3 regions of the Agrobacterium sp. 22-209-1 genome follow, and region 1 is predicted to be linked to each of the others. Evidence: predicted binding sites of a transcription regulator. Region 1 holds the regulator's gene; each other region holds the start of a gene.
The links. The regulator LexA, encoded in region 1, represses DNA repair genes until DNA is damaged. The targets are predictions, from matches to a motif close to TGTTCNNNNTGTGTTCNG.
Positions count from the first base shown of each region.

Region 2: a site for LexA is predicted at 1,785-1,802, ahead of ACQZ48_RS13705 (helicase-related protein). Genes of this name have one in related genera too.
Region 3: a site for LexA is predicted at 2,992-3,009, ahead of dnaE (DNA polymerase III subunit alpha). Genes of this name have one in related genera too.

Region 1 is NZ_JBNWCH010000004.1:171,011-175,393, forward strand. It holds gene ACQZ48_RS11970 (ComEC/Rec2 family competence protein) at 1-796, shown strand, start outside; gene ACQZ48_RS11975 (glutathione S-transferase family protein) at 816-1,493, opposite strand; gene lexA (transcriptional repressor LexA) at 1,747-2,469, opposite strand; gene ACQZ48_RS11985 (ABC transporter ATP-binding protein) at 2,768-3,490, opposite strand; gene ACQZ48_RS11990 (branched-chain amino acid ABC transporter ATP-binding protein/permease) at 3,487-4,383, opposite strand, start outside.
Region 2 is NZ_JBNWCH010000005.1:141,919-146,301, forward strand. It holds gene tesB (acyl-CoA thioesterase II) at 1-271, opposite strand, end outside; gene ACQZ48_RS13700 (ubiquinone biosynthesis hydroxylase) at 298-1,572, shown strand; gene ACQZ48_RS13705 (helicase-related protein) at 2,029-4,383, shown strand, end outside.
Region 3 is NZ_JBNWCH010000004.1:61,043-65,425, reverse strand. It holds gene dnaE (DNA polymerase III subunit alpha) at 1-2,779, opposite strand, end outside; gene ACQZ48_RS11455 (ABC transporter ATP-binding protein) at 3,213-3,896, opposite strand; gene ACQZ48_RS11450 (lipoprotein-releasing ABC transporter permease subunit) at 3,912-4,383, opposite strand, start outside.

The sequences.
Region 1 (4,383 bases):
GGCGACCGGGAGACCGCATGGCGCTTTCATCGGCATTGCCTCTGTGGGTTTTCTGCTGCTGGCATTGCTGCGCACCCGTTTGGCGCTACTCGGCTTGCCCACTCTGATATTGGCCTTCGGCCTCTCTGGAGCCGTCGCCCAACGCGGTCTGCCTGATCTGCTTGTCCATGAGGAAGGCAAGCTGGTGGCGCTTCTGGACGAGGGCAGGGTCTACACCACAAAAACGCGGCCGCAGGGCTTCATCTATGAGCAATGGCAGAGGGCGCTGCTGTTGCCTGAAAAACCGCTCCCACCGGTCTTTCTCAAGACGGGGGCTCCGACAACAACCGTTGCTCTCACCACAAAATCCAAGCTTGCGCCGGAGGACATGAAGGTCGTGGCCCGAGAGATGATAACGACGCTGAGAGATGCCGCGCCCGGTGTCTTCACCTGCAGGACAGGCATCTGGTGTGCGGCGCGCGCGAAAAGCGGCGAGTTTATCATCGTGCTGGAAGACGGTCGGTTTGCCGGGAAAGCCTGTGACATCGCCGATATCGTCATCGTCTCCCGCAGAACCTCGTTTACGCAATGCCGCTCGGGTGCCCTACTGCTCAATCGCGACATATTAAGGCGCATCGACTCGGTAGAGATAAATTTCGCCGGCAGCGATCAGGCGGGGGTGGTGGGGCGGATGCGCGCTGCAACCGCCAGCACCAACAGGCCGTGGAGCGAACATCGCTTCTACGACTGGAAAAGCGGGCGCTTTGACCGTGATGTGCCTGAAGCCGTCACCCGGTTGCTGACGGCATCGCAGTGAGTGCTGCCAGCATGATTTGTCAGGCCGTGGCGCGCAAATCCGCGGTCAATTCGCCAATGCTGCCGATCTCTTCTTCATGCGGCAGATCGCGCCAGATTTCCTTCAGTCCGGCCTCATACCATTCGCGCATGGCGGGCAGGGAGAGCAGCCTGTCACAATAGGCCTTCGCCGCTGGCGAAAGATCGGCGCCATAGGTCTGGAAACGGAACGCCACCGGGCAGAAGAAGGCGTCGACCGCCGTGAATTTCTGACCGGCGAGAAACGGTCCGCCGAATTTTGCGAGGCCTTCGCTCCACAGCGCATCAATGCGTTTTATGTCGGCGGCAAGCCCGGCATCGCCGCCCTTCGGTTTTACGCGGATACCGACCGACATTGGATAGAGATTGCGCAGCGAAGAGAAGCCCGCATGCATTTCACTTGCCGCCGAGCGTGACCAGGCCCGTGCCTGCTTGTCACTTGCCCAGACACCCTGATGTCTCTCGGCCAGATATTCGGCAATCGACAGCGATTCCCAAACCGTCACGCCCTCATCAACAAGGCACGGCACCTTGCCCGTCGGCGAAAAGCTGGAGAAGGCAACACCTTCGCCAAAGGGAACGAGTTTTTCATTAAAGGCGATGCCGAGCGTGCGCATCAAAACCCAGGGCCGCAGCGACCATGAGGAATAGTTCTTGTTGGCAATATAAAGATCGTACATGGCGTTTTTCCCCAGATAGGATGCGCATTTCTATATCTGCGAATGGTCTTGGAATATCGCAAAGAATCCATGGCTCCCATAACGCCAATTGATGGATGGGCCGTCGTGCACAACCGCATTTTCGCAACGACGAGCGCGTTTGCCATTTAAAAAAGAAAAGGCGCATCAATTCAACGAAATGACGCGCCCTTCATCTTGCAGGCCAGATATGCCGCCGTTCAACCGTTTCGGCTTATCCAAACCGGCGGCGGCATCAATGATATCTGCGGATCAACCCAACCAGCTTGCCCTGTATCTTCACCCGATCAGGCCCGAAAATGCGGGTCTCATAGGCCGGGTTCGCAGCTTCCAGCGCGATGGAGGCTCCCTTGCGGCGGAAACGCTTCAGGGTCGCTTCTTCATCATCCACCAGCGCGACGATGATATCACCCGGATTGGCCGTATTGCCGTTGCGGATGATAACGGTATCGCCATCAAAAATGCCGGCCTCGATCATCGAATCGCCTTTGACCTCAAGCGCGTAATGTTCGCCCGAACCCAGCATATCCACTGGTACGGCCACATCATGGGTGTTGTTCTGGATGGCGGAAATCGGCACACCGGCGGCGATGCGGCCCATGACCGGCACGGTGACGGCACCGCCGAGATCATTGGCAGGCGCCTTGGGGGTCGCGGCCGGCTCCGGCGCCTTCGGCTTGCCCAGGCTGCCTTCGATGACGCTCGGTGAGAAACCACGCTGCGGCCTTGCGCCCGGCGTATAGGCCTCAGGTAATTTTATCACTTCCAGCGCTCGCGCCCTGTTGGGTAGCCGGCGAATAAACCCGCGCTCTTCGAGTGCGGTAATCAGCCGGTGAATGCCGGATTTGGAAGCAAGATCGAGTGCGTCCTTCATTTCATCGAAGGAGGGCGGCACGCCGGACTCTTTCATTCTTTCATGAATGAAGAGAAGCAATTCCTGCTGTTTGCGCGTGAGCATGAGGAAAACACCCTTGAGAATCGTCGTTGAAGTCGCGAAACAAATACAGAACGAACACTATATGTTCCATATGTGTTCCGCAATCCCCTAAAATTTCGTGAAGGGTGCATCTCAGATGGTGATTTGATATTCGAAAGCCTGAACTGCCGAGAGCCGGTAGGGTTGGTGACTATTTTGATAATCGGAGGAACTGCCGTCTGAAGTGGGCAATTGAAGGCAGCTCTGTGTTTCAGGCATCCGGTACGACGATCCGTCCGTCTAAGACGGCAAATCGCTCATATCCGTTACGAGGATTTTCTTAGAGGGCGTGTTCGCCCGGTCCGAGATAGCTCGCCATCAGTGCCGGATCGACGGCGAGTTCGGCGGCCGGGCCTGAGCGGCGGACCTCGCCGAGTTCGACGAGGTAGGCCTCGTCGGCGATTTCAAGCGCGGCGCGGGCGTTCTGTTCGACCAGCAGGATGGAGACACCGGTACGACGCAGTTCGGCAACGATGCGCAGGATTTCGGCGACGATCAACGGCGCAAGCCCGAGACTAGGCTCATCCAGCAGCAAAAGCCTCGGCCGGCTCATTAGTGCCCGGGCGAGCGCCAGCATCTGCCTTTCGCCGCCGGAAAGCGTTCCGGCAAGCTGCTTGCTGCGCTCGCGAAGGCGTGGAAAGAGTGCGTGTATTTCCTCACGGGTTTCGTTGCGCTCCTGGCGTGAGCGCAGGAATCCGCCGAGCTCGATATTATCCTCGACGGTCATCGACCCGAACAATTCGCGCCTTTCCGGCACGAGGCAAAGGCCAGCGGCAACCCGGGCCTCGATGGTATCGGGCACTGGCGCGCCGTCGTAAAGAATGGTCCCGCGCGAAGGCACGACGCCCATGATGGCGTTGAGCAGCGTGGTCTTGCCCGCCCCGTTTGCTCCGATGACCGTGACGATGCTGCCGGATGTCATGGAAAGCGAGATGCCATGCACCACCTCCGCCCGGCCATAGGCAACGTGGATGTCTTTGATGTCGAGTAGATGTCCGCTCACGCTGCACCCCCAAGATAAGCCGCGATCACGGCTGGATGTTGCCTGATTTCAGCCGGCTTGCCTTCGGCGATCAGGGTGCCGAAATCGAGGACGACGATGTGATCGACCAGCCCCATGACGAAACCCATGTCATGCTCGACGAGCAGCACGCTCACGCCCTCGGCCCGCAGTTTTTTCAGCAGTGTGGCGAGCTCCTGCTTTTCGCCGTGGCGCAGACCGGCCGCCGGTTCGTCGAGCAGCAGAAGCGTCGGGTTGAGGCAGAGCGCGCGAGCAATTTCCAGAATTCGGATCTGCCCGAGAGCGAGGTCGCCGGCGGGACGGTCGCGATGAGCACCGAGACCGACGCGATCGAGCTGATGGGCGGCTTCGGCAAGCAGCGCCTGCTCCTGTTTTCGCTCCAGCCGTAAGAAGCTCCGGAAAACGCCGGCATTGCCACGCAGATGCGCGCCGAGAGCGACATTTTCGAGCACCGACATGGTTGGAAGGACCTTGGCATGCTGAAAGGTTCTGGCGATGCCGCGTTTGGCGATCAGCCGGGGATTGAGGCCTGAAAGCTTCTGTCCCTGATAGGTGACGTTGCCGCCGGAAAGGCCGAGGATGCCGGTGATGAGATTGAAAGTCGTGCTCTTGCCGGCGCCGTTCGGGCCGATCAGGCCGACGATCTGCCCGGCCTTGATATCGAAGCTGACATCGTTGACCGCCGTCAGTCCGCCAAATGTCTTCCGCACCCGATCGACCCCGACCAGCGGACTGCCGGGCGCAGGCATGTCCCGCGATTCAAGACTGGCGCCGTCGCGGCGGATGGCGCGCGGCGGCCGGGCCGGCAGGTATTTTTCCAGAAGTGGCCAAAGACCGTCGCGCGAGAGCTGTAGGATCAGGACGAGCAGCACGCC
Region 2 (4,383 bases), on a different contig from region 1:
CGCCGTCGCGGATGCGTTCCACTTGGTAGACGATAGGCACCAGCGGATCGCCGGGACGCATGAAATAGGCATGCAGCGAATGCACGAAACGGTCGTCATCCACGGTCCTTTGCGCGGCAATCAGTGCCTGCGCGATGACCTGGCCGCCGAAAACCCGCTGCCAGCCGATCTGCGGGCTTTCGCCCCGGAACAGGTTCTCTTCCAGCTTCTCAAGATCGAGTGTGGCGATGAGATTGGCCATCGGATCTGACGTTTGCGAGGGATGCGACATTTTTTCGGCCTGCTCCGGCTGTAGGAATACGTCACATGGTCTATAGTGCCCGGATGATGCGTGCACAAGATTTGAGGAGAAGCGCGATGCTGGACGTAGTGGTGGCAGGCGGCGGATATGTCGGTCTTTCCGTTGCTGTCGCAATCAAGCAGGCGGCCCGGCATCTCGATGTGCAGGTGGTTGAGGCCGCTCCCGAGGATGTCTGGGCAAAGGACGTTCGTGCATCCGCCATCATCGCAGCGGCCACCCGGATGCTCGATGTTTTCGGCATATGGAACGAGATCGAGCCGGAAGCCCAGCCAATACACAAGATGATCGTCACCGATTCGAAGACCGCCGATCCGGTGCGTCCCGTGTTCCTGACTTTCGACGGCGCCGTGGAAGAAGGCAGGCCGTTTGCCCATATGGTTCCGAACGTTGCTCTTGTGGGCGCATTGCGAGGCCTGTGCGAGCGTCTTGACATAAAAATCCGTCACAGTGTCAGTGTTTCCGATTTTACCGCGGGTCCGCAATCGACGGCCATTCGCCTCTCCGACGGATCGACGCTCGAAGCGCGATTGCTGATTGCCTGTGACGGCGTTCGCTCCGCGCTCAGGGACATGGCCGGAATCAAGACCGTGCACTGGGCTTACGATCAGTCCGGTATCGTGACGACCGTTGAGCATGAGCGGCCGCATGAGGGCTGCGCCGAGGAGCATTTCCTGCCATCGGGCCCCTTCGCCATCCTGCCGCTGAAGGGAAACCGCTCTTCGCTCGTCTGGACCGAACGCACGGCCGATGCCGACAGGCTGGTGGCTTCCGACGACCTGGTGTTCGAGGAAGAGCTGGAACGCCGGTTCGGTCACAAGCTCGGTCCTCTTCGTCCGGTCGGCCCCCGCCGCGCTTTCCCATTGGGGCTGACGCTGGCGCGTTCTTTCGTTGCGCCGCGTTTCGCGCTTGCGGGCGATGCGGCGCACGGCATTCACCCGATTTCCGGGCAGGGCCTCAATCTCGGCTTCAAGGACGTGGCGGCTCTCGCCGAAACCGTGGTCGAGGCCGACCGGCTCGGCCTCGATATCGGCTCACTCAACGTTTTGGAGCGCTATCAGTCCTGGCGGCGCTTCGACACGTTGCGGATGGGCGTGACGACGGATGTGCTGAACCGGCTTTTCTCCAACGATATTGGCCCTATCCGTATCATGCGCGATTTCGGTCTCGGGGTCGTGGATCGTTTGCCGGGTCTCAAATCCTATTTCATCGGTCAGGCGGCCGGCACGACGGATGCGAATGCGCCGCGTCTGCTTGCCGGCGAGGCGCTCTGATCCAGTCCCTCATGCATGTTTCGGACCGGTTTTTCCAGGATTGCCGCTTGACAGCCGATTCCGGGATTTTCTGCCCGGTGGCTTTGCCGTAAAGCCGAATCCGGCCAAGGACTTATCCGGATTCACAATCTGGTATGGTCTGCGCCCTGACCAACCAGATATTGCGGAGAACAAAAGCTGAATCCCATCGAGTCAGCGATTCGTATTCGATTCGTTCGCAGACTGTTCCGCAGCCGAATCGATTTCATTTTTGCCGGATTCTTTTTGTTTGTTCAACTGGCTGAATCTGAAAGGAAAATTCCGTCGACTGGTCGCCCCGCGCCACTTTGCGGGTGAGGCCTATTGCCTTTGGCTGCGGGCGTTGCCATGTGTGAGGCCTGCGGCCCATTAGCAATGTCGGGCGGCAAAGCAAGCAGATGAAGTCGATTCGCGGATAGTACGTTGAATTTTCGCCCCATGATCCTGAGCGGCCGCGGTGTCACGGCCGTTCTCGGCCCCACCAATACCGGCAAGACCCATTACGCGATCGAGCGGATGGTCGCGCATGGAAGCGGTGTCATTGGCCTGCCGCTGCGTCTTCTGGCGCGGGAGGTCTATACCCGCCTAGTTGAAAAAGTGGGTGCGCCGAATGTGGCGCTGATTACCGGCGAAGAAAAAATCGCGCCTCCCAAAGCCAAATACTCCGTCTGCACGGTGGAAGCCATGCCGCGTGAGACGACGGCCGCCTTCGTTGCGATAGACGAGGTGCAGTTGGCGGGCGATCTCGAACGCGGGCATATCTTCACCGACCGGGTGCTGCATCTGCGCGGGCGGGAGGAAACGCTGCTGCTCGGCGCGGGCACGATGCGCCCTATCCTTGAAAAACTGCTACCGGGAATAACCGTGGTCGAGCGGCCGCGCCTGTCTCAACTCTTTTATGCGGGTCAGAAGAAGATCACCCGCCTGCCGCAACGCACGGCGATCGTCGCCTTTTCCGCCGATGAGGTTTATGCCATCGCTGAACTGGTGCGCCGCCAGCGCGGCGGCGCGGCTGTGGTGCTGGGCGCGCTTTCGCCGCGCACGCGCAATGCGCAGGTAGGCCTCTACCAGTCGGGCGACGTCGAATATCTTGTCGCTACGGACGCCATCGGTATGGGACTCAACCTCGATGTCGACCATGTCGCCTTTGCGCAGGACCGCAAATTCGACGGTTATCAGTTCCGTAATCTCAATCCCGGCGAGATCGGTCAGATCGCCGGCCGCGCTGGCCGCCATCTTCGCGACGGTACGTTTGGCGTGACGGGGCGTGTCGATCCGTTCGATGACGAATTGGTCGAGCGGATCGAAACCCATCAGTTCGATGCGGTGAAGGTGCTGCAGTGGCGGACGAAAAATTTCGATTTTTCCTCCATCGCCAATCTGCGCGCGAGCCTTGACGCCGCGCCGACGATCCAGGGGCTTTCGCGCGCCCTGCCGGCCATCGACCAGCAGGCGCTGGAATATCTGTCGCGTTACCCTGAAATCATCGACGTGACCACGACGGATGTGCGGGTGGAAAAACTCTGGGAGGCCTGCGCGCTGCCCGATTATCGCCGCATCGCCCCCGCACAGCATGCCGACCTCATCTCCACGCTCTATTTCGATCTCGTCAAGCGCGGGGCGGTGAACGAGGATTTCATGGCCGAGCAGGTGCGTCGCGCCGATCGCACGGATGGGGAGATCGATACCTTGTCTGCGAGGATTGCGCAGATCAGAACATGGACTTATGTATCGAACCGCCCAGGATGGCTTGCCGATCCGACACACTGGCAAGAAAAGACTCGGGAAATCGAGGATCGATTGTCCGATGCGCTACATGAAAGGTTGACGAAACGCTTTGTTGATCGCAGGACATCTGTGCTCATGAGGCGCCTGAGAGAGAATGCGATGCTTGAAGCTGAAATCAGTGTAAATGGTGATGTCTTCGTAGAAGGACATCACGTCGGCCAATTGGCCGGGTTCCGGTTCACCCCGGTGCCGGGAATGGAAGGGCCGGATCAGAAGGCCGTGCAGGCTGCGGCGCAAAAAGCGCTCGCGCTCGAATACGAGGCGCGCGCCGCGCGTCTGCATGCCAGTGGAAACGGCGATCTCGCTTTGAGCTCCGATGGTCTGGTTCGCTGGTTGGGCGAGCCGGTTGCCCGGCTTTCGGCCGGCGACAACATCATGAAGCCGCGGGTGATCCTGCTTGCCGACGAACAGCTGAACGGCAATGCCCGTGATCACGCGCTGGCGCGCGTCGAGCGTTTCGTCAATCACCAGATTGCGACCGTGCTGAAGCCGCTGGACGATATTTCCCGCGCAGAAGATCTTCAGGGCCTGGCGAAGGGTCTGGCGTTCCAGCTCGTGGAAAATCTGGGCGTGCTGTTCCGCCGCGACGTCGCCGAGGACGTGAAGTCGCTCGATCAGGACGCGCGCGCCTCCATGCGCCGTTATGGCGTGCGTTTCGGCGCCTATCACGTTTTCCTGCCCGCACTTCTCAAGCCCGCTCCGGCGGAGCTTGTGACGCTGCTTTGGGCTTTGAAAAATGATGGCCTTGGAAAGCCGGGTTACGGCGATCTCATTCCGGTGCTGGCCGCAGGCCGTACCTCGGTCGTCACCGATGCCAGCTTCGAGCGTATGTTCTACAAGCTCGCCGGTTTCCGCTTCCTCGGAAAGCGTGCCGTGCGTATCGACATTCTCGAGCGTCTGGCCGATCTCATCCGCCCGCTGCTGCAGTGGAAACCCGGTCAGCAGCCGCGCCCGGAAGGCGCTTATGACGGTCGCCGTTTCACGACGACGACCGCCATGCTTTCC
Region 3 (4,383 bases), 110 kb from region 1:
TCTGCGCATAACCGATAATGCGGTCCAGCCCGCCGATCAGTTCCGCGCGGTCGCGGCCGAAACAGTCGAAGGCGCCCGCATTAATCAGGCTTTCCAGCACACGCCGGTTGATCTGCTTGGGATCGATGCGCAGGCAGAAATCCTCAAGGCTCGTGAACGGCTTGCCGTCGCGTACCTGGACGATGTGCTCCACCGCCCCCTCGCCCACGCCCTTGATGGCGGCGAGCGAATAATAGATGCGGTTCTCACCCGTTTCGAATTGCCGGAACGACGTCTGCACCGAAGGCGCGACGACCTCGATGCCAAGGCGGCCCGCATCCTGACGGAAATCGTTGAGCTTTTCCGTGTTCGCCATATCGAGCGTCATGGAAGCCGCCAGGAACTCCACCGGATAATGCGCCTTCATATAGGCGGTCTGGTAGGACACGATCGCGTAGGCCGCGGCGTGGCTCTTGTTAAAGCCGTAATTGGCGAATTTCGCCAGCAGGTCGAAGATGGTGTTGGCCTGCGGCTTCGAGACGCCGTTCTTGATGGCTCCGTCGACGAAACGCTCGCGCTGCTTGTCCATCTCCTCCTTGATCTTCTTGCCCATGGCGCGGCGCAGAAGATCGGCTTCGCCGAGCGAATAACCGGAGAGGACCTGGGCGATCTGCATCACCTGTTCCTGATAGACGATAACGCCCTGCGTTTCCTTGAGCAGATGGTCGATGGTCGGGTGGATCGATTCCAGCTCCTCCTCGCCATGTTTGCGGGCGTTGTAGACCGGGATGTTTTCCATCGGTCCGGGGCGATAAAGCGCCACCAGCGCGATGATGTCCTCGATGCAGTCCGGTCGCATGCCGATCAGCGCCTTGCGCATGCCCGCACTTTCCACCTGGAACACGCCGATGGTTTCGCCGCGCGACAACATCTCGTAGGTTTTGGCGTCGTCCAGCGGAATGGCCGCGAGATCGACCGCGATGCCGCGCTTGGCGACAAAATCGACGGCGACCTTCAGCACCGTCAGAGTCTTCAAGCCGAGAAAGTCGAATTTGACGAGGCCCGCGCTTTCCACCCATTTCATGTTGAACTGCGTAACCGGCATATCGGATCGCGGATCGCGATACATCGGCACCAGCTTCGACAGCGGTCGGTCACCGATGACAATACCGGCGGCATGGGTGGAGGCGTGGCGGTAAAGTCCTTCGATCTTCTGGGCGATATCCAGGAGGCGGGCGACGACCGGCTCCTTGTCCGCCTCCTCCTGCAGGCGCGGCTCTTCCTCGATCGCTTTCGACAGGGGTGTCGGATTGGCCGGGTTGTTGGGCACCAGCTTGCAAATCTTGTCCACCTGCCCATAGGGCATCTCCAGCACGCGGCCAACGTCGCGCAGGGCCGCGCGCGCCTGTAGCGAACCGAAGGTGATGATCTGCGCCACCTGCTCCCGGCCATATTTGGCCTGCACGTAACGGATCACCTCTTCACGGCGGTCCTGGCAGAAGTCGATATCGAAGTCGGGCATCGAAACGCGTTCGGGATTGAGAAAGCGTTCGAACAGCAACGAGAAGCGCAGCGGATCGACATCGGTAATGGTCAGCGCATAAGCGACGAGCGAGCCCGCACCCGAACCGCGGCCCGGGCCGACCGGAATATCATGCTGCTTTGCCCATTTGATGAAGTCGGCAACGATCAGGAAGTAACCGGGGAACTTCATGCGCGAGATGACGCCGAGTTCGAAATCCAGCCTTTCGCGATAATCCTGTTCCGTATAACCGGGCGCCATGCCAAGCGCGGCAAGCCGCTGATCCAGCCCCTCCACCGCCTGTCGGCGCAGTTCCTCGGTTTCGGCCAGCTCGGCTGCTTCCGGATCGTCGCTGGCGCCGGTGAAACGCGGCAGGATCGGCCCGCGCTTCTTCAGGACATAGGAGCATCGGAGCGCGATCTCGACGGTGTTCTCCAGCGCCTCGGGAAGATCGGCAAACAGCGCCGTCATCTCGTCACGGCTTTTGAGGTAGTGATCGGGTGTCAGGCGGAACCGGCTGTCATCGGACACGATGGCGTTATGCGCCACTGCCATCAACGCATCATGCGCCTCGTAGTCGGCCTTGGAGGGGAAGAACGCCTCGTTGGTGGCAACGAGTGGAATATCGTGTTCGTAAGCCAGACCAATCAGGCGCCGCTCATGGGAGCGGTCGTAACCGGACTGGCGCTGCAATTCGATATAAAGCCTATCACCAAAGAGTGACTTCAGCGTCAGCAGCCGCTCTTTCGCCTGCGCTGCATGGCCTTCCTTCAGGGCCATATCGACGGGGCCGCCGGATGCGCCGGTGAGCGCTATGAGGCCGGCATTGGAGGCCTCCTCCAGCCATGCGCGGGTAATATGCACGGAATGGCTGCCGCCCTCACCGTCCAGATAGGCGCGGCTGACGAGATCCACCAGCCGCTCATAGCCTTCCGCATTGGCGGCAAGGAGAACGATGGCGGGAAGTTTCTGAAGATGGCTGTTGTGGTTGCGGCGATCCTCCGCCGCATCCTGCATGTCGATGGACAGCTGGCAGCCGATGATCGGCTGCAGACCCTCGTCCCGCGCCTTTTCGGAAAATTCCAGCGCGACGAAAAGATTGTTGGTATCGGTAATGGCAATGGCCGGTTGACCGTCCGCGACGGCCTTGGACATGATTTTCTTGAGGGGCAAGGCCCCCTCAAGCAGGGAATAAGCGGAATGAACCCGAAGATGGACAAAACCGGGCGTCTTCAACGTTTCGCCAGAGATCTCTCCACGCATAACCGCATCGCCCATATCATCATCCTGTCACTCTGAATCACGAGGGCGATTTTCCGATTTCCGGCGCTTAATGTCCACCGCTTTGCGGCGTCCATACAGGCTTCTGCGCCGGTGTCTTCTTCACAGGGCGGTGAGGATCACCGAAAAGCTGGCAACAAAGACAGCGATGGAAGCGAAAGCAGCAACGTCACGGATGAAATCAGTCATTGGTCTCTCCTTACTCGTTATGTTCCAATTTTGTTCTCATTTTGTTCGATTGTCAACAGGGTTCTGGCGATATTCCTCTTGTCAATGCGGCAGAATCGCCTTCGGTTCCCGCGTGGGGAACAGCAAGCCACTGACTCCAAAACGAAAAAACCCGGAGGTAAAACACCGCCGGGTTCGGAAAAAATTCAAATGGGGAGAACCGGTGTTCTCTGGAAAGCACCGGATGGATCGGCTTGCCAGTTCAGAAATCGACGATCTTGCCGTCGGCCAGCGTCACGCGTCTGTCCATGCGGGCGGCAAGTTCATGATTGTGGGTGGCAATCAGCGCCGCGAGGCCGGATTGTCGCACCAATGCCTCCAGCGCGTCGAATACGTAATGCGCGGTTTCCGGATCGAGATTGCCGGTCGGCTCGTCGGCGAGCAGCAGGAGCGGCGCGTTGGCGACAGCGCGGGCAATGGCGACACGCTGCTGTTCACCGCCCGAGAGTTCGGCTGGACGGTGTTCGCCGCGATGCCCCACGCGCATATAGTCTAGCAGCGCGCTTGCACGCTTGCGGGCCTCCACCTGGGTGAGACCGGCAATGAGCTGCGGCATCATCACATTTTCCACTGCCGAGAATTCCGGCAGGAGGTGATGGAACTGATAGACGAAACCGATGTCGCTGCGGCGGATCGCGGTGCGCGTTTCATCCGGCAGGCCGTTGCAGGGCGCGCCGTTAATATAGACCTCGCCTGCATCGGGATGTTCCAGCAACCCTGCAAGATGCAGCAGCGTCGATTTACCAGTACCCGAAGGGGCGACCAACGCCACCATCTCACCGCTTTTCAATTCAAAATCGGCCTTGCGCAGAATGGAAAGCGACGTCTCGCCCTGACCATAGGTTCTCTCGACGCCGGTGAGCCGCAGCACTGTTTTTTTTGCCATATTGCGAAGCGGTCCTTATTCGTAACGCAGGGCCTGCACCGGATCGAGCTTGGAAGCCCGCCAGGCTGGAAAGATCGTTGCCAGGAAAGAAAGGGTCAGCGCCATGATGACGACGGTGATGGTCTCGCTCAAATCCATTTCGGCCGGTAGCTGGCTCAGGAAATAAAGCTGCGGGTCAAACAGCACTGTGCCCGATACCCATGAGAAGAACTGCCGGATCGATTCCACGTTCAGGCAGACGATGACACCGAGCGCCACGCCGGCAAAGGTGCCGACCGTGCCGATGGCAGCCCCCGTCATGAAGAAGATGCGCATGACCGCGCCAGAGCTGGCGCCCATGGTGCGCAGGATGGCGATATCGCTGCCCTTGTCCTTCACCAGCATGATGAGGCCGGAGATGATGTTGAGCGCCGCCACCAGAACGATGAGGGTGAGGATCATGAACATCACGTTTCTTTCCACCTGCAGGGCGGAGAAGAAAGTCTGG